2 regions of the Methyloversatilis sp. RAC08 genome follow, and region 1 is predicted to be linked to the other one. Evidence: predicted binding sites of a transcription regulator. Region 1 holds the regulator's gene; the other holds the start of a gene.
The links. The regulator sigma-54, encoded in region 1, starts transcription at its own class of promoters, with help from an activator protein. The targets are predictions, from matches to a motif close to TGGCACNNTTCCTGCT.
Positions count from the first base shown of each region.

Region 1 (9,938 bases):
CGTGGCGCCGGGACCGATACAGTGGCCGGACGACCCACTGTTCGATGCTGTCGAGCGTTCGCGCATCGTCGAACACACCCTGCTCAAACGCGAAGGCTGCCCACAGGACATCGCGCGTACGGTACGCTTCCTGATCGAGGACGCGCCTTACATCACCGGTCAGATCATCGCGGTAGACGGCGGGCGCAGCGCGCATCTGTGACGCATGCAGCAGCCGTTTGGATGATTGCGATCCAAAAGCCGGACAGATCAGCTGCGCATTTGTAAAATGCTTTGACAGTCGTTCGCCACTCCGGCCACCCATGAGCTCCCAACAAAAATCTCTTTGCGTGCTGTTCGCCGACGTGTCGGGCAGCACCCGGCTGTACGAAAAGCTCGGGGATGCCGAAGCCCTGCGGGCGGTCGAACGTTGCCTGAACCGCATCCGACGGGTGATCGACGGCCATGGCGGAAAGGTCATCAAGACCATCGGTGACGAGGTCATGACGACTTTCCCGAGTGCCGACGAGGGCATACAGGCCGCCTGCGAAATGCAGCACCGCATCACGGATCTGCCGCCGGTGTCGGGCGTCAAGCTGGCCATCCGGGTCGGCTTCCATTACGGACCGGCGATCGAGGAAAACGACGACGTGTTCGGCGACACGGTCAACACCGCGGCCCGCATGGCGGGTCTGGCGCAGGCCGGGCAGGTGATCACCACGGCCGAAACCCTGTCGTCGCTGACCCTTTCGCTCGCCCCGGCAGTGCGCGAAATCGATGCACTGACCGTCAAGGGCAAGGCCGAAGACGTGCGGGTGTGCGAAGTGCTGTGGCAGGAGGGCGCCGACCTGACGATGAAGGCGTCAAGCACCGCCCCGCTCTACGTGATGGCGCGCCTCTTTGTGAAGTACCGCGAACTGGAGCGCACGCTGGACCCGACGCAAGGCCCGCTCACGCTCGGTCGGGACATGGGCAACGAGGTGGTCATCAAGGACCAGCGCGCCTCGCGCAATCACGCCCGCATCGAGCGCAGGCGCGACAAGTTCGTGCTGATCGACCAGAGCACCAACGGTACCTTCCTGTGCATCGAGGGCGAAAACGAGGTCATCCTGAAGCGCGAGGAAATGATCCTGCGCGGTCACGGCACCATCGGCTTCGGCCACAGCGCGATGGAACAGGGCATCGACCTGATGCAGTTCGAGGTGCTGGGCTGACCGGCGTGCCGCCGGGCGCCGTCAGATACTGATCCGCTTCAGCAGCTCCGGATCGCGCACCACCGCCTCGCGCCGAGCCGGTGCCGCGTCCATCAGCGCAGCCGGAGGCAGCGTTTCCAGCCGCGCGAGCACCGACGGCTCCCGGCACGCCGCCTCGAATTCCAGCGCCACCGCCTCCGGGCTGCTCGACACGACGCGCAGGCAGTTGCGGCCGAGCTTGCGCGACAGTGGCAGCAGGATGCCAGCCTGCACGTTCTGGCTGGTATCGGCCAGCCCGCCCGACATGTCGGCATTCAGCGCAGCACCCGCTCCATCCATGCGCAGCACTTCGGTACCGAGCACCGCCCGCATCGACGCGATTTCGCGCAACAGCGCCTGTGTGGTGTCCTGACCCGGCAGTCCGGCGATATCCAGCCTGACCTTGCGGCCGGCGAAGTGAAAGTGGCTCAGGAAGAAATCGCGGCTGAACTGCTCGCCGACCCGCTTTCCGATGTCGGCCAGCGCCTTTTCTTCCGACCCCCAGCTCGCGCCTTCGGGAATTTCGGTGTTCAGATACACCTCTTCGCCGGTCTTGCGGTCGGTGCAGCGGACGGTCCAGGAAGTCAGCACGACCTTTTCTATCGTCAGCCCGGACGCTGCCAGCGTGGCGCTCAGGCGCTTGAAGCGCACTTCGCCGTCGATGCTGAAGTCAGCCGCCTGCTGGCTTCCAGCGTCGTCATTCCAGGTGCGGAAGCCGAAACCCTGCACATGCTGCTTCAACATGTTCTCGGCCAGCGGTGAACGCTGCGCCGGTGCGGACGGGTCACCGTCGGCCCAGCGCGATGCCACGGCGACCGAAATCTTCGGGTCGCCATTGTTGCGGATGAAGTCGACCCGCTCGTCTTCCGACATCTGGTTCAGCGACTTCTGCACCTGACGCACGCGCACTGCGGCGCGCACGGCTCCCGCCATCAGACCGTCCTTGCCCAGTTCGGGCGGCGCCTCTTCGAGCACCGCTTGGATGAAATCACCGCTGCGACCCAGCAGCTTGTCCTGCAGCAGTGCGTAATGGCTGTTCACCGACTTCGGATCGACGAACAGGGCGACCGCCTTTTCAAGTATCTGGCGGCGCGCGTCGTCGCGCAGCGCACCTGCCAGTGCCGCCTGGTCATTGGCGAAGCGCGGGTCGCTCGGATCGGCCAGACCGATCGCGCTGATGACGGTGACGCCAGGGTCGAGCGCACGTTCCGGTACCGCGGACGGTGCCGGCACCAGCGCAGCGGGCGCTGCCGCTGGCGGGGCGACTTCGACGGCGACGGGCGGCGCCGGTGCGTCGGCTGTCGGTTGCAATGCGAACCAGACCCCTGCGCTCACGGCGACCAGCGCTGCCGCAGCGATCGCGAAGGGCAGCGGTCCGCGGCGCGCGGGCGTATTGACGGGATGGGCGCGGGGCGGCGAGTCGACGGCCGGCGCCCGATCGACCGGCGTTGGCGTTGGCGTAGCAAGCGTCGCATCCGCCTGCGTCACGAGCGTGGCGTCATCGTCGCCCGACAGGGTCACGACGGTGGCGTCATCGTCGGCGGACGCAAGCAGCGCGGCATCGAGCGCGGCGCGAAATGCTGCTGCATCCTGAAAGCGGTCGTCCGGGCGTTTGGCAAGCGCCTTGCGCACCACGGCGTCGAGTCGCGCGTTGACATGCACATTGAGCACCGACGGCCAGGTCGGATCTTCCTTCAGCACCTTGTGCATGATGGTGGTCAGCGCGCCGGTGAAGGGCTTTTCGCCGGTCAGCAGCTGATACAGCACGACACCGGCGGAAAACAGGTCGCTGCGCCCGTCGACCGTCTGCCCCATGAACTGCTCGGGCGACATGTAGGAAGGCGTGCCGATGACCGTGCCGGTCTGGGTCAGATTCGACGATTCGATCCGCGCGACACCGAAGTCAGCCACCTTCACCGTGTTGTCGGCCAGCAGGATGATGTTCGCCGGCTTGATGTCGCGATGGGTGACGCCGTGGCGGTGGGCGTGTCCCAGTGCATCGAGCAGCTGCCCCATGAGGCGTCCGACCATGGGTAGCGGAATGCGCTCGTCGGCTTCGAACAGATCCTTCAGTTCGCGGCCCTGCACGAACTCCATCGCGATGAAGGCGGTGCCGTCGTCGGCTTCGCCATACTCGTAGATGGCGACGACGTTCGGGTGGTTGAGCCGTCCGGCCGCCTGCGCCTCGCGCTTGAAGCGTGCGATCACCTCGTCGGCTTCGCTGCGCTCCAGCTGCTCGCGCTTGAGCGTCTTGATGGCGACCCGTCGGTCGATGACCGGGTCGCGCCCTTCATAGACGATGCCCATCGCACCCTGACCGAGCTCGCGCAGGATGTCGTACTTGCCCAGTCTGGCTGGAAGGCTCACGGCGTGTGCTCCGGCAGCAGGATGCTTACTTGTACTTCGAGTCGATTTCCCAGACCGATTTCTGCACCAGTCGCTGCACCATGCCGTCCAGCGTGATGCCGCCTTCCTGGCTGCTCGACACACCGAGGATGGAGGTGCCCTTGGCGCCGACTTCCATCTTCTCTTCGGTATAGCCCTGCGCAAGCTGTTCGGTGGTGTTTGCGTCGATGATCTTGTAGCGCATGCCGATGATCCACACGCCGGCGGCAGCGGCGGTCTCGACCGATCCGACCGCTTCGCCGGCGGCGTAGCTGCCGCGGCTGCCGCCGAGGATGCCGATGATGTTGCCGATCGCCCGTCCGCTGATGCCTTCCTTCGCGGCAGCGACCTGCTCCGCTTTCAGGATGTCGAATTTCACGACGTACTTGGTCGTCTTCAGCTTGCCCTTCTGCAGCATCTTGCGTGCCGAGTCCGGGTCGCCCATCGAGTATGCCAACTGGAACTCGCCCAGCAGCGGGCCGAGATCGGACCGCTCCAGCACCTTGAAATTGGCCTGCGACAGCTCGAGTTCGCCGAAGTCGGCAATGTTGTTGGAGGCGAACTTCTGCGTGAAGGTGGCATTGTTGCTCTTGATCTCGCCCGGCACGACGATGACGGTCGGCCCCTTCTTGTTCTTGTTGCTGTACTCGACAGCCTTGTACATCGCCTTGTCGGCGCTTTCGTTGGCCTTGTCGGAAGTGCTGGTGCCGGCCGTCGGCGAAGCGCTCTCGAACGTCGGCTGTGCGAAAGCCGGCGCCCCGATGCATGCCAGTGCGACTGCAAGTGCCACCCTGTGGCGCAACATCCCGTGGTTGATAGTCATGACATCCCTTTCATTTGGTCATCCCGATCGATTTCATGCCGGTTCTGCGCCGACTGGAAGTGCCCTGGCCTGCCGGCCGTTGCCCTGGTGCGAACTGCCTATCTTCGTTTGTTGCCGGCGGTCGATGCCGCATGCGCGCAGTAACCGCCCAGCAGCGTGCTCACCACGCCATCTGCCTTTTCTTCCACCAGCGTGCCGGCCATGGCCAGCGTGTCGCTGCCCGAATACGACTCGGCCGACGCCTGGGCATCGGACAGCAGCGTGCCGTCAGGCTTCATGAGCGCGAAGGCGATCGTCACGTAGACCTCGGGAATGCGTACTACCGGATTCAGCATCGAGCGCGACGCGATCGTGCCACGCAGGACGAGCTGGGCGCCCATCTTCTTCGAAGCCGCCAGTGCGGCGTCCGGATCGTTGCGGAAGTAGGCGTCAACTTCGGCCTGAGCGATGTGGGCCGTGATTTCCTGCTGGGAATAGGTGCGGATGCCCTGCCTGAGCAGGCGCTTGTTGATCGAATTGAAATGCGGGCTGTAGCGGGCCTGGCTGGCGCTGATGCCTTCGCCGGTGCGCTCGCCCATGACGATCATGATCTTCTTTCGCTTCAGCTCGGCGAGACAGCCTGCGGGGAGGGACAGCGCCGTGTGCGAGGTGGCGCGGCGTTCTTCTTCAGCCCGCGCGTCCTTCTCCGCCTCTTCGGAAAAACTGAATGCCGCAGCCATCGACGCGGCTGCAAGGAGCGTCACGCCACACAGCAGCCGGATGCCCTTGTTGCAATAGCGCAGCACGACGTACCCCGACAGTCGAACACCGCTTGACTATAGCAAAAGGGCATCGCGTCGCTGCTCGCCTTGCGGCACGATTCATGTCGGGTTGTTGCATAAGCCACATCGGCCGGTGCCGTGGATGCGACACCGGCAACATCAAGGTCAGGCCTTGACGCATTCCGCTATGAAGGACTTTCTTTCTTCGCCCTTGAGCGCCTTTTCGGTGGCTTCGGTGCGGCACTGCTTCTTGCGGTCCTTCAGCGCACCCGCTTCGTCGGCCGTCAGCGTCTGTTTTGCGGCAGAACCCGACGACAGGCAGCCGCTCATGAAGCTGCGACGTTCATCGCCCTTGAGCGCCTTCTCCTTCGCTTCGGCATTGCAGGCTTTCATCTTCTCCTGCTGCGGCCCGGCGATGGCGGCGCTCGGCGAGACGAGCAGAAAGGCTGCTGACAGGACAGTCAGCGTCGAGGACAAGCGGTATGCGGACATGATGTACCTCCTCACGACAACAATGAATGAACATGCGAATCGACTGACAGGCGCCAGTCGATTCGCATGATATTCGCATGTCATCGAACAGGGAAGTTCTGTTTCAGCCCTCGTCGCCGCCAAGCGCGCGGCGCTGACGTTCTACGAATTCGAGTGTGGAGTCGATGCCGCGGAAACGGAGAATCGTGACGCGTACGGCCGCCTCGACCAGCACGGCCAGATTGCGTCCGGCCGCCACCGGTATGACAACCTTGCGTATCTTCACGCCGAGGATGTCCATGACCTCGTTGTCGAGCGGCATGCGCGTGGCTTCAGGCAGACCGGTTACCTGCTTCTGCAGATGCACGACGAGCTGCAGCTTCATCTTGCGCCGACAGGCAGTTTCACCGAATACCGTCCGGATATTCAGCACGCCCAGCCCGCGAACTTCGAGAAAGTCCTTCAGCAATTCGGGGCAGCGCCCCTCGAGTACGGTCGGCGCGATGCGCGAGATTTCCACGCAGTCGTCGGCAACCAGCCCGTGCCCGCGCGAAATCAGTTCGAGCGCAAGTTCGCTCTTGCCGACACCCGAATCACCGGTGATCAGCACGCCCATGCCAAGCACATCCATCGATACGCCGTGCAGCGTGGTCTGGTCGGCCAGTTCGCGCGCGAGGTAGGCGCGCACCTGGTCGATGACCGATGCCGCACTGCGTTGCGTGGTGATCAGCGGAATGCCGTGCTCCGCACAGCCGGCGCGTATGGCGGCCGGCGGCTGGGCGCCGTCGGCGACGATGAAGGCCGGCGGATGGGCTTCCAGCAGCGAACCCACGATGTCCTCGACCTTGCGCGGACTGACGTTTTCAACCCACAGGATTTCCGGCACGCCGATGACCTGGATGCGCCGGGTGTGAATGGTATTGAGATGCCCGACGAGATCGGCGGGCGACAGGCCGATCTGATCGGCAACGATCAGTGTGTTGCCGTCGCCGCACTGCCACTGCAGGCGAAGACGGTCGCGATTGTCCTCAAACAGCCGCGCGACGCTGAGCTTCCGCATGCACCGGTTGCCAGGTGGTGAATAGAGCGTGGATGGCAGCGGCGTCTGCTGCCTGAAGCAGCTGTTCGCGGAACGCCTTGTCTGCAAACATTTGTGCCAGCTCGGACAATATCTGCAGATGCAGCTCGGTTGCCTGCTCGGGCACCAGCAGCACGAACAGCAGATTGACCGGTCGGCCGTCCGGCGCATCGAAGGCGACCGGCGTATCCAGCCGCACAAACCCGCCGATGGCTTCCTTCAGACCCTTGATGCGGCCGTGCGGAATCGCCACGCCCTGACCGAGTCCGGTGGAGCCGAGCTTTTCCCGTGCGAACAGGCTGTCGAACACCTGGCTGCGGGCAATACCCTGATGGTTCTCGAACAGCAGGCCGGCCTGTTCGAACACACGTTTCTTGCTGCTGGCCTCAAGGCCGATACAGACATTCGAAACGGGCAACAGCTTGGCGATGAGCGTCATGTCAGGGGCTACTCCGAACACGCGGCGGGCGCGATTACCGGATATCGGAAACCGCGCCGTGAAGTTGATTGCACTGCAACAAGACGTCGGATTATACGCTCGTGACAGATGGCAATCGTGTCATTCTGCCGCTTGGTGCTTGACCGACTCGCGCGTGTGCTCGTTCGATTTTTCCTTGTGTTTGAGCACCTGACGATCGAGTTTGTCCATCAGGTTGTCGAGGGTGGCATACATGTCTTCGCTTTCCGCTTCGACGAAGATGTCGCGGCCTCGCACGTGCAGAGTGACTTCCGCCTTCTGTCGCAGCTTTTCGACAGTCAGAATCACGGAAACGCTTGTTACGTGGTCGAAATGGCGGATCACGCGTTCGAGCTTGGACTCGATGTAGTCGCGGATCGGCTGCGTCACTTCAAGATGATGGCCGGTGATGGTGAGGTTCATGCTGCCTCCTGTCGTTGCGGGACGGAATATGCGGGACGGTCCGGGCGTTCGTCATTGAACGCGCTAGATCGCCTTGCGCACGCTGACCGGCGGGATGTTGAGCGATTCACGGTATTTGGCGATGGTGCGCCGCGCAACCACGATGCCCTGCTGACCCAGTATTTCCGCGATGCGCGAGTCCGACAACGGACGCTTGGCATCCTCGGCACCCACCAACTGGCGGATGAGTGCGCGGATTGCGGTGGCTGAGCAGGCCCCGCCGCTTTCGGTTGCCACATGGCTGCCGAAAAAATATTTCAGTTCGAACAGGCCGCGTGTCGTCGCCATGTACTTCTGCGACGTCACCCGAGAAATGGTGGATTCATGCAGTTCCAGCGTCTCCGCGATCTCGCGCAGCGTCAGCGGCCGCATCGCAACCTCACCGAATTCGAAGAACTGGCGCTGGCGCTCGACGATGGCCTGAGAGACACGCAGGATGGTGTCGAAGCGCTGCTGGACATTCTTGATCAGCCACTTGGCCTCCTGCAGCTGGCCGGACAGACCGCTGCCGCGCTGGCCCTGCAGGATTTCCGCATACAGCCGGTTGATCCGCAGACGCGGCATGGCATCCGGATTGAGCAGCGCCGTCCATTGGCCGCGCACCTTGCGCACCACGACGTCGGGCACGATGTAGCGCGCATCGATCGGCGCGAACTGGGCACCCGGACGGGGGTTGAGCGAACGGATCAGGTTCTGTGCGGCGCGCAGCAGTTCTTCATCGCAGCCGACCGCACGCCGGATCTTGGCGAAATCACGCGCAGCCAGCAGATCGATGTGCTGATCGATGATGACGCGTGCAAGCGTCGATACTTCGTCGGTCGCCAGGAAGTTGAGCTGCATCAGCAGGCATTCGCGCGGGTCGCGCGCCGCCACGCCGGGCGGGTCGAAGTTCTGCAACTGGCGCAGCGCGATCGACAGGTCGTCGAGGTCGATGTCGGCCTCTTCCGGCAGCAGCTCGACCAGTTCGTCCAGGCCCTGGTTCAGGTAGCCGTCATCGTCAAGCGCTTCGATCAGCAGGCGGATCAGATAGCGGTCGCGCTCGCTCATCTGCGACAGGGCGAGCTGGCCGCACAGGTGGTCCCTCAGCGAGGTACCGGCCGCCTGCACGTCCTGGTAGTCGCCATCGTCATCGTCGCCGCCGCTGCGCGTACCGTAGTTGCCGCCTTCGCCCGACCACTCGTCCATGTCGGCGCTGCCCGTACCCTCGGGGGCACGTTCGTCGGCGCTGGCCTGGGTGCTTTCCTGCGGCGCATCGCGCACCTCGGCAACGCTTTCGGGCGGCGGCTGGAAGCTGGCGGTGGCATCCGGCTCGTCACGCTCGAGCATCGGGTTCTCATCGAGGAAACGTTCGATTTCCTGATTGAATTCGATGGTCGACAGCTGCAATAGCCGGATCGACTGTTGCAGCTGCGGTGTCAGCGCAAGATGCTGGGAAAGTTTGAGTTGCAGCGACTGCTTCATGGTGTGCAAATTTCGGCGGGCTACAGGCGGAAATGCTCGCCCAGATAGACCTTCCTGACACTTTCGTTATACACGATTTCGTCCGGCCGGCCGCTCGCCAGCACCTCGCCTTCGTTGATGATGTAAGCCCGGTCACAGATGCCCAGCGTTTCCCGCACATTGTGGTCGGTGATCAGAACGCCGATGCCGCGTTCCTTCAGGAAGCGGATGGTTTTCTGGATGTCGATCACCGCAATCGGGTCCACACCGGCGAACGGTTCGTCGAGCAGGATGAAGCGCGGCGACGTGGCCAGTGCGCGGGCGATCTCGACACGCCGCCGCTCGCCGCCCGACAGCGCCACGGCCGCACTCTTGCGCAGGTGGGCAATGCCCAGTTCGGCCAGCAATTCTTCCAGCCGCTGTGCTCGCACCCGCGCATCCTTCTCGTTCAGTTCCAGGATGGCGAGGATGTTCTCCTCGACGTCCAGCTTGCGGAATACCGAGTTCTCCTGCGGCAGATAGGACAAGCCCTGGTGCGCCCGCCGGTGTATCGGCAGGTGCGTCAGCCGCTCGCCATCAAGGTGGATCTCGCCGCCGTCGGCCGTGACCAGGCCGACGATCATGTAGAAACAGGTCGTCTTGCCGGCACCGTTCGGGCCCAGCAGACCGATCACTTCGCCGCTGCCAACCTCGAAGGACACATCCTTCACGACCGGGCGCGATTTGTATTTCTTGCGCAGCCGCTCAACCTTGAGCCGGCTGGCACTCCGGTTTTCAGTCATCTTGGTCGGGTTGTTCGCGCAGTACCTTGCGTATGCTATCGGCGGAAAAACCGCGTGATTGAAGAAAT
Region 1 is NZ_CP016448.1:1,715,851-1,725,788, forward strand. Features, by position in the region: gene BSY238_RS07940 (pteridine reductase) at 1-202, shown strand, start outside; gene BSY238_RS07945 (adenylate/guanylate cyclase domain-containing protein) at 303-1,193, shown strand; gene BSY238_RS07950 (serine/threonine-protein kinase) at 1,215-3,578, opposite strand; gene BSY238_RS07955 (hypothetical protein) at 3,604-4,419, opposite strand; gene BSY238_RS07960 (hypothetical protein) at 4,518-5,204, opposite strand; gene BSY238_RS07965 (PsiF family protein) at 5,346-5,672, opposite strand; gene hprK (HPr(Ser) kinase/phosphatase) at 5,776-6,711, opposite strand; gene ptsN (PTS IIA-like nitrogen regulatory protein PtsN) at 6,680-7,168, opposite strand; gene hpf (ribosome hibernation-promoting factor, HPF/YfiA family) at 7,289-7,609, opposite strand; gene BSY238_RS07985 (RNA polymerase factor sigma-54) at 7,673-9,109, opposite strand; gene lptB (LPS export ABC transporter ATP-binding protein) at 9,130-9,870, opposite strand; gene recX (recombination regulator RecX) at 9,863-9,938, opposite strand, start outside.

Region 2 (9,938 bases), 810 kb from region 1:
GAGTCGATCGATCTCGCGCCCATCCCGGGCTTCGAAGGCACGCCGATGAATCTGCTGGTGGCGATCGACCGCAAGGGCAACTTCATCGACGTGTCGGTGCTGCGCCAGCACGAACCGGTATTCCTGAGCGGCCTGGGCGAGGCGCCGCTGAATGAGTTCGTGCGCCAGTACGCCGGCAAGAATCTGCGCCAGGACTTCACCGTGTCGTCGGCCTACGGCAACACGAAAGCCGGTGCGGCCGACAATCGCGTGGTGCTGGACGGCGTCACCAAGGCCACCGCATCGGTGCGCATCGTGAACCAGACCGCGCTGGCTGCCGGGCTGGCGGTGGCGCGCGCCAGGCTGGGTTTCGCCGACCCCGGCACCCGCGGCCCGCCGGCCGAGGTACGCAGCGACACCTATGAAGCGCTGGACTTCGCGGCGCTGGTCGAGCGCGGCCTGATCGGCCGGCTGCGCGTAACGCATGCCGAGGCCGAAAAGCTGTTTGCCGGCACCGAAGGCGAAGGCGCCGACGAAGACGCCCTGCGCAGCCCGGGCGACACGCTGATCGAGCTTTACGTCGCCTATCTGAATCTGCCGACCGTGGGCCGGACCGTGCTCGGCGAGGCGCGCTACGCCGATCTGATGAAAAAGCTCGAACCGGGCCAGCACGCGCTGTGGTTCGCCAGCACCGGCCACGATGCGGTGCTCGACGACAGCTTCGTGCCCGGCACCGCACCCCCGAAGCTGCAGCTGACCCAGGGCGGATACCCGGCGGAAATGCGCGACCTGGTGTTCGAGCACCCGGCCCCGGCCGGCGCGCCCGCCTTCAATGCATCGGGCGTGTTCCGCGTCTATGCCGCGTCCAATCTCGATCCGGCGCAGGCGCTGCAGGTCACGCTGACGCTGACCCGGGCCAAGGGCATCATGCTGCCGCGCATCACCAACCAGACGGTGGCGCTCGACTACGCGCTGCCCGAGCGGCTGTTCGTCTATCCGCCGAAGCCGTTGCCGGAATGGCTGATCGCCTGGCAGGGCCGCTGGCCGGATCTGGCGCTGATCGGCGCCGCCCTGGTGCTGCTGTCGGTGGTGCTGGCCAAGCCGCAGTGGATGGCGAAGGACGCGCGCCGGCTGGTGTGGTTCCGCAGCAGCTTCCTGCTGTTCACGCTGGTATTCATCGGCTGGTACGCGCAGGGACAGTTGTCCATCGTGCAGATCACCGGCGCAATCAAGACGCTGGTCGCCGGACAGAGCCTGAAAAGTTTCCTTTACGACCCGGTGTCATTGCTGATCATCGGCTTCACGCTGGTGAGTTTCTTCATCTGGGGCCGCGGCACCTTCTGTGGCTGGCTGTGCCCGTTCGGCGCGCTGCAGGAATTCGTCGCTATGGCGGCGCAGAAGCTGCGCGTGCCGCAGATCCGCCTGCCTGCCCTGCTCGCCCGTGTGCTCGACCGTGGCCGCTACGTCATCCTGCTCGTGCTGGTGGTGGCGGCAGGCGTCACGCCCGATCTCGCGACCGGGCTGGTCGAGGTCGAACCGTTCAAGACCGCCATCACGGTGGGATTCGACCGCACCTGGCCCTATGTCGCATGGGCGGTCGGTCTGCTGCTGGCCGGCGCGTTCAGCTACAAGTTCTTCTGCCGCTACGTGTGCCCGCTCGGCGCCGCGATGGCGCTCGGCGGCAAGCTGCGCCGCTTCGACTGGCTGGCGCGCCGCGTCGAGTGCGGCAAGCCGTGCCAGACCTGCCGCCACCGCTGCCAGTACGACGCGATCGAGCGCAGCGGCGCCATCCGCTACGACGACTGCTTCCAGTGCCTCGACTGCGTCGGCATCCACGCCGACGAAAAACGCTGCGCGCCTGTGCTGCTGTACGCGAAAAAGGGCCGCACAGTGAAGCCGTTTCCGCTGCCGGTCAGGGTCGAAGGCGGCGCCTGATCAGTCCCAGCGCCGGGCGGCGCTGTCGTCGCTGTCGCGCGCGTCCACCCAGCGGCTGCCATCGGGCGTGTCCTCGCGCTTCCAGAACGGGGCGCGCGTCTTCAGGTAGTCCATGATGAATTCGCAGGCGGCGAAGGCTTCGCCGCGGTGACTGCCGGCGACGATGACCAGCACGATGCGGTCGGCCGGCATCAGTGGCCCGACGCGATGGATCACGCGCGCCGCGAGAATGTCCCAGCGCGATTTCGCCTCGACGACGATGTCTTCCAGCGCCGCTTCGGTCATGCCCGGATAGTGTTCGAGCGTCATTGCGCGCACGCCGGCGCCGTCGTTCATGTCGCGCACCAGACCGGTGAAGGTGGCCACCGCGCCGACGTCGGTGCGACCGGCCAGCAGTGCGTCGATTTCGGCGCCGATGTCGAAATCGGCTTCGCGGACACTTACGCTCATGCCTGTCTCCCGCTCAGCCGCCGGTGACCGGCGGAAAGAAGGCGACCTCGTCGCCGTCGGCCACCGGCGACGCCGGATCGGTCATGCGCTGATTGATCGCCGCGCGCAGGTTCTTCATCTGCGCCAGCGCGCCCCAGTCGCCGCCGCGGCCGGCAATCAACGCCCGCACGTCGGCCAGCGTCGTGCAGTCATCCGGCAGTTCAAGCGTTTCGCCCGGCGTGCCGAGCGCTTCGCGCAGCGCGGCGAAGTACAGCACTTTGATGGTCTTCTGGCTCATGACTCAGTACAGCAGCGATTCGAAGGACAGGAAAGGCACGGCATCGCCCCGGGCGATCGTCAGCCCGGCCGCGATGTCGGCCAGACCGTCGCCCCACACGGTCGAGGTCAGCACGCCGGAACTCTGGTTGTCGAACAGTTCGAGCCCGCCGGTGGCAGTGCGGCGCACGCGCAGGAATTCGCGCCGGCGGTCCGGCTTCGGCCAGTCGAAGTCCGCACGCACCGTGAAGGGCAGCGGCGTCACGTCTTGCACACCCATGCGGCGCAGGATGAACGGGCGCACCAGCAGCAGGAAGGTGACGAAGCTGGACACCGGATTGCCGGGCAGACCCAGGAAGTCAGCCGTGCTGCCGTCGGAGCGCTTCACATGGCCGTGCGCCAGCGGCTTGCCCGGCTTCATCGCGATCTTCCAGCTGTCGAGCGCGCCTTCCGCTTCGAGCGCCGGCTTGATGTGGTCTTCTTCGCCGACGCCGACGCCGCCGCTGGTCAGGATGACATCGCAGGTCGCAGCCGCTTCGCGCAGCGCCGCGCGCGTGGCGTCGAGCCGGTCCGGCACGATGCCCAGATCGAGCACCTCGCAGCCCAGCGCCTCGCACAGTGCACGCAGCAGGTAGCGGTTCGAGTTGTAGATGGCACCCGGCGGCAGCGGCTGGCCCGGCATGACCAGTTCGTCGCCGGTGGAAAACAGCGCCACGCGCGGCCGGCGCACCACCGGCAGGTCGGCCAGTCCGACCGATGCCGCCAGCCCGACTTCCTGCGCCCGCAGCCGGCTGCCGGCTGCCAGCACCGTATCGCCCGCGCGGATGTCCTCTCCGGCGCGGCGTATCCAGGCGCCCGTCTTCGGTATTTCGTCGAAGCACACGCCGGCATCGACGATGCGCGTGGCCTCCTGCATCACGATGGCGTCGGCACCCGCCGGCACCGGCGCGCCGGTGAAGATGCGCGCACAGGTGCGCGGCGCAAGCGGCGCACCGACGTGTCCGGCCGGAATGCGCTGGCTGACCGGCAGGCAGTCGCCGACCGATTCGAGGTCGGCCACGCGCACCGCGTAACCGTCCATGCTGCTGTTGTCGTGCGGCGGCACGGTGATTGCGGAACGCTGATCGCGCGCCAGCACGCGGCCGGCCGCGTGGAAGGTGCTGACCGTTTCGGTGTCGCCTATCGGGCGCGCACTCGCGAGCAAGCGGGCGAGTGCCGCGTCGAGCGTGAGCATTTCGTTCATCGGAACCCCTGGTGACGGAGGATGAAGCCCGCGATGGCTTCCACATCATTCAGGTCGAGCCTGGGCAGCGGAAGTTCCATCGGCACATCGGTTGCGACGGCGACCACATGCGGGTTGTCCGGATACATCAGCGGCCGGTCGTGCGACGGGCGATGAACTTCCAGCTTCGGAATCGGCGAGGCCTTGAAACCTTCCACCAGCACCAGGTCGCACGGGCTCAGTGCGGCAATCTGCTGGTCGAGAGACGGTTCTTCACGGCCACGCAATTCGTGCATCAGCACCCAGCGGTTGTTTGACGTGAGCAGTACTTCGGTGCAGCCGGCTTCGCGCAGGCGGAAGGAATCCTTGCCCGGGCGGTCGATGTCGAAGCCCGCATGCGCATGCTTGATCAGCGACACGGTCAGTCCTTCCAGCACGAAATGCGGGATGAGCTGTTCGATCAGCGTGGTCTTGCCGGAGCCGCTGTAGCCGGCAAATCCGAAAACTTTCATGGGGGCGGGCATGCAGACAAAGCGTGATTATCGCCCAAGGGCGCACGAGCGCGCGCAGTAGTCCCCTCGCCCAACATGGTTTGCCGCAAGTGGCACAGATTGACCCGACACTTCGCCCTTGCAGGCAAGGACAGCTTCGACGCTTCCGTTGTCGACGATGTCGCGCAGCTTCGCGGGGGTGGAGCAGGAATGTTGGGCATCGCTGCGCTCACCCCAACCTACGGACTCCGCGCGCCGTTGCAGGTTGGGGTGAGCACAGCGATGCCCAACAGACTCCGGGTCAGGCTGCCTTCTTCACCTGCTTCTGGTACAGGAACTCCAGCAGCGCGGCACGGTATTCCACGAAGTCGTGGTCGTGCGCCAGCTTCAGCCGGTCACGCGGGCGAGCCAGCTTCACTTCGAGGATTTCACCTATGGTGGCCGCCGGGCCGTTGGTCATCATGACGATGCGGTCGGACAGCAGCACCGCCTCGTCGACGTCGTGCGTCACCATCACCACGGTGGCGCCGGTCTTTTCCATGACGCCATTCAGTTCGTCCTGCAGGCTGGCGCGCGTCAGTGCGTCGAGCGCGCCGAACGGCTCATCCATCAGCAGGATCTTCGGCTCCATGGCGAAGGCGCGCGCGATGCCGACGCGCTGCTTCATGCCGCCGGAAATTTCATGCGGCAGCTTGTCCAGCGCGTGGTCCATATGCACCATTTCGAGCGCCGCTTCCGCGCGCGCCTTCAGCTTGCCCTTGCCTTCCTTCTTGCCGAATACGCGTTCGACCGCCAGCAGAACGTTTTCGCGGCAGGTGAGCCAGGGCAGCAACGAGTGATTCTGGAACACCACGGCGCGTTCCGGTCCCGGGCCGGCGATTTCGCGGCCGTCGCAGAACAGGTTGCCGCTGGTCGGCAGCGTGAGCCCGGCGATCAGGTTCAGCAGCGTCGACTTGCCGCAGCCCGAGTGGCCGATCAGCGTGACGAATTCGCCCTCGGCGATGGTGAGGTCGATGTCGCGCAGCGCGACGAACTTGCCCTTCTTGGTGTCGAAGGACATGCCGGCGTTTTCGACCTTGACGATGACTTTGCTCATGGAAATCTCCCGGGTCCGTGATCAGCTGTTGCCGTACGAGAAGCGGCGGGCGAGCAGCAGCAGGAACTGTTCGAGCAGCAGACCGACGATGCCGATGACGAAGATGGCGATGATGATGTGCTCGACCTTCAGGTTGTTCCACTCGTCCCACACCCAGAATCCGATACCGACTCCGCCGGTCAGCATTTCGGCGGCGACGATGACCAGCCAGGCGGTGCCGATGGACAGCCGGATGCCGGTCAGCATGTACGGCAGTACCGACGGGAACAGGATCTTGGTGACGATCTTCCATTCGCTCAGATCGAGCACGCGGGCCACGTTCATGTAGTCCTGCGGCACGCGCTGCACACCGACCGCGGTATTGATGATCATAGGCCAGATCGAACAGATGAAGATGGTCCAGGTGGCGGCCGGGTCGGCCTGCTTGAACACCAGCAGACCGATCGGCAGCCAGGCCAGCGGACTGACCGGACGCAGCAGCGAAATGATCGGATCGAGCATCGCATTCATGAACGCGAAGCGGCCGATGATGAAGCCGAGCGGAATGCCGACCAGAGCAGCGAAACCGAAGCCGATGCCGACACGCTGCAGCGATGACAGCACGTTCCAGCCGATGCCCAGATCGTTCGGCCCGTTGTTGTAGAACGGATCGGCAAACAGCACCTTGGCGGCTTCCCACACCGGCAGCGGTCCGGGGATGCTGCCACCGGTGCCCGCCAGCAGCGCCCACACGGCGATCAGCAGCACCATGCCGGCGATCGGCGGGAACACTGCCTTGAAAATGTTCAGCAGGATTTCGGACACCGGCGTGCGCGGTTCGCGCGGCGCAACGGCCACGACAGGTGGGGCGATCGGCACGGCTTCATTCGCGGCGCGCACCGGCGTGGCGGCGGAGCTCGTCGTCATCGGAACGACCTTGTCACTGGTGATGATTGCTGCACTCATGATTGACTCCTTTCGGTACCGGAGGACGCGGGGCGAACCCCGCGCCCGACCCATCAGGCGGCGTTGATCTTGAAGCTGCCGGCATACTTCTGCGGTTCCTTGCCATCCCAGGTGACGCCGTCGATCAGCTTGTGCGAACGCATGTCGCTCTTGGGCAGCGGAGCGCCCGCGGCCGTCGCGGCCTGCTTGTAGATGTCGATGCGGTTGATGGCCTTGGCGACAGCCAGGTAGTCCGGGTCGGACTTGAGCAACCCCCAGCGCTTGTGCTGGGTCAGGAACCACATGCCATCAGACAGGTAGGGGAAGTTCACCGCACCATCGTTGAAGAATTTCATCGCGTTCTTGTCGTCCCAGCTCTTGCCGAGGCCGTTCGAATAGCGGCCCAGCATGCGTTCCAGGATGACGTCCATGTCGGTGTTGATGTAGGACTTGGTCGCCACGACCTCGGCCGTCTTGCGCCGGTTCACCAGCGAGGCGTCGATCCATTTGCCGGCTTCCAGAATGGCGGCCGTCATGGCACGCGCAGTATTGGGGTTCTTGCTGACCCAATCAGCGGTGGTGCCGAGCACCTTTTCCGGGTGATCGGTCCAGATGTCCTGCGTGGTCACCGAAGTGAAGCCGATCTTGTCGATGATGGCGCGGTTGTTCCATGGCTCGCCGACGCAGAAGCCATCCATGTTGCCAACGCGCATGTTCGCAACCATCTGCGGCGGCGGCACGGTGATGACCTTGACATCCTTCATCGGGTTGATGTCGTGCGCTGCAAGCCAGTAATACAGCCACATGGCATGGGTGCCGGTGGGGAAGGTCTGCGCGAAAGTGTAGTCGCCCGGCTTGCTGGTCAGCAGCTTCTTCAGGCTGGTACCGTCGGTGACGCCCTGATCCTTCAGCTTGTTGGCGAGCGTGATGGCCTGCCCGTTGTTGTTCAGGTTCATCAGCACGGCCATGTCCTTCTTCGGGCCTCCGATGCCCAGATGCACGCCGTACACCAGGCCGTAAAGCACGTGCGCTGCATCGAGCTCGCCGTTGACCAGCTTGTCGCGCACCGCGGCCCACGAGGCTTCCTTGGACGGGATGATCTTGATGCCGTACTTTTCGTCGAACTTCTCCACCGCCGCCATCACGACGCTGGAACAGTCGGTCAGCGGAATGAAGCCGATGCGGACTTCCTTCTTCTCGGGTGCGTCCGAGCCGGCGGCCCACGCTCCCGAACGCACGCCGGGCGGCACCATGCTCATGAGCGCGGCTCCTGCGCCCAGTGCGACGCCCTGTCTGAGGAAGCTGCGGCGCTTGTCTGGGGTTTCAATGATGCCTGGGGCCTGCGCGCTGTCTGCCTGTTTCGGATGGTCAGCCATCGTGTTCTCCGTCGGTTCATGTTTCGGTTCCAGAATGAAAAAGGGGCGTGCATCCGCAGCGGTGAAAGCCGAGCCGGATGGACGCCCCTGTCCCTGTCGGAGGCTTTCGAGCCTCGCTGGCCGCAACGTCGTTGTTGCGCCTTGTACTGCCAGTAGCATGCGGCGTGCCAGAGGACAGCACCGCATCCATCCAGCTGTTTTTCAAGGGTTTTGACTGCTCGATCCGAGAACTGCCCGCACGCTGAATCATCGGACTGCACTTGTGCGGTGCAACAGCTCAACGCCGCGCACCATGACGAACCGCGGCGATCGGCTCAGGCGAAGGAACAGACGGAAAAGGAAACGCCGGCGGCGGATGCAACCGGCGTGAGGTCAGCCGAGCAGTCGGGCGGTCGCGAGCAGGTCTTCGCTGACGGCGGCTATTGTCTTGCCGCGTTCCATCGCCAGCTTGCGCAGCGTGTGGTACGCAGCATCCTCCTCGATGCCGCGCAGCTTCATCAGCACACCCTTGGCGCGATCGATGGTGATGCGGTCCGACAGCTTCTGCCGCGCCTCATCGCGCGCGCGCCGCAGTTCCTGATGTTCCTCGAACTGCGCCAGGGCCACATCGATGATGGGCTTGATGCGCTTGGCTTCCAGCCCGTCGACCACATAGGCCGACACGCCGGCCTTCATGGCGCGGCGGATGGTCTTGCTATCGGATTCGTTGGCGAACACGATGACCGGACGCGGCTTTTCCCGGTCCATCGCAGCCATGTGTTCCAGGGTGTCGCGAGATGGCGAATCGGTCTGGATCAAGATGACGTCGGGTTTGAGCTCCTCGACCCTGAGATGCAGGTCGTAGGCGCTCGACAGCACGGCAGCCACCTGATAGCCGGCGCAGGCGAGCCCGGCGCAGATTTCCGCCGCGCGCTTGCGCGATTCATCGACCACCAGAACATTGAGAACAGCCATGGAGCATCATTCGAAGTTCGGGTGTTCATGGCATGCAATCGCTGTGCCAACGCGCCGGATATGCCGGCACGGTCAGCTCGGTCGATGCAACCGCGCCCTGCGGCGCGGGTTTCAGTCGAGATTGATCACCAACAGGGACACGTCGTCATGCGCCGATGCCCCGTCCAGATGCATGGCGAGCGCCTTGCGCACCGCATCGTGGCGTTGCGTGGGCAGGGTGTCGCGCAACACCGCTTCGAGACGGTGGCTGCCGAACGCTTCACTGGCTGGTGACTGCGCTTCGAGCAGACCGTCCGAACACAGAACGAGCTGGTCGCCCGGGCTCCACCGGAAATGGCGCGGCGGGACGTTGACCGGATCGTCGGCGTCGATGCCCAGCGGCAGATTGGCGGACGCGAATCGCTCGAACACCACGCCTTGCTTGTTCAGCCACAGGATGTCCGGCGTGCCGCCGACCCAAAGCTCGCCGAAGCCATTTCCCAGTCGGACCATGCTCGCCGCGACAAAGCGGCCGACCGGCAGGGAGGACATCAGGTGGCGGTTGATTTCGCCGGCCATCAGGCCGAGCGAGAGGTTCTTGGCCGCCATGCCGAAAAACACCTGCAGCACCGGCAGCACGCTGATCGCTGCAGCCAGCCCATGACCCGTGGCATCGGCCAGCAGCGCGTACAGCGCACCGGACGGGGAGCGCGACACCGCAACGATGTCGCCGGAGAACTGGGTCGTCGGCGTCACCGAATAGCGCACCCGCGAGTCGGCGACGGCCTTGCCCTTCACCTGGCGCTCGATGACGGCACGCGCGAACTCGATTTCCGCTTCCTGCTCGGCGCGGTAATTGTTCATGTCTGCCTGCAATGCCAGCTGACGCGCACAGGCAGACAACTTGGCCGCCAGGATGGCGCGCCGGATCGGCTTGGTGAGGTAGTCGTCGGCCCCGGCCTCCAGACCGGCAATCATGTCTTCATCGTCTGACCGCGCGGACAGCAGCAGGATGGGCAGCCAGATGCCGGCGCACAGGCGGCGCAGTTCGCGTGTGGCCTGCAGGCCGTCCATGCCGGGCATGACGACATCCATCAGCACGATGTCGGGACGCACGCTGCGAAAAGCCTGCAGCGCAGCCGCTCCGTCAGACGCTTCGATGCAGCGATAGCCCAGCCGACGCACGAGCGCGCTGACAGTCGCGCGGCCGATCAGGGTGTCGTCGACCACCAGTACCGTCATCGGTCTCACGGGCGGCTGATCGACCGGCAGCGTCA
Region 2 is NZ_CP016448.1:908,938-918,875, forward strand. Features, by position in the region: gene BSY238_RS04085 (4Fe-4S binding protein) at 1-1,914, shown strand, start outside; gene moaE (molybdopterin synthase catalytic subunit MoaE) at 1,915-2,364, opposite strand; gene moaD (molybdopterin converting factor subunit 1) at 2,378-2,641, opposite strand; gene BSY238_RS04100 (molybdopterin molybdotransferase MoeA) at 2,645-3,862, opposite strand; gene mobB (molybdopterin-guanine dinucleotide biosynthesis protein B) at 3,859-4,353, opposite strand; gene BSY238_RS04110 (ABC transporter ATP-binding protein) at 4,634-5,428, opposite strand; gene ntrB (nitrate ABC transporter permease) at 5,450-6,373, opposite strand; gene BSY238_RS04120 (CmpA/NrtA family ABC transporter substrate-binding protein) at 6,427-7,728, opposite strand; gene BSY238_RS04125 (ANTAR domain-containing response regulator) at 8,101-8,682, opposite strand; gene BSY238_RS04130 (SpoIIE family protein phosphatase) at 8,794-9,938, opposite strand, start outside.
Region 2: the regulator sigma-54 is predicted to act here: its motif matches at 7,883-7,898, upstream of BSY238_RS04120 (CmpA/NrtA family ABC transporter substrate-binding protein).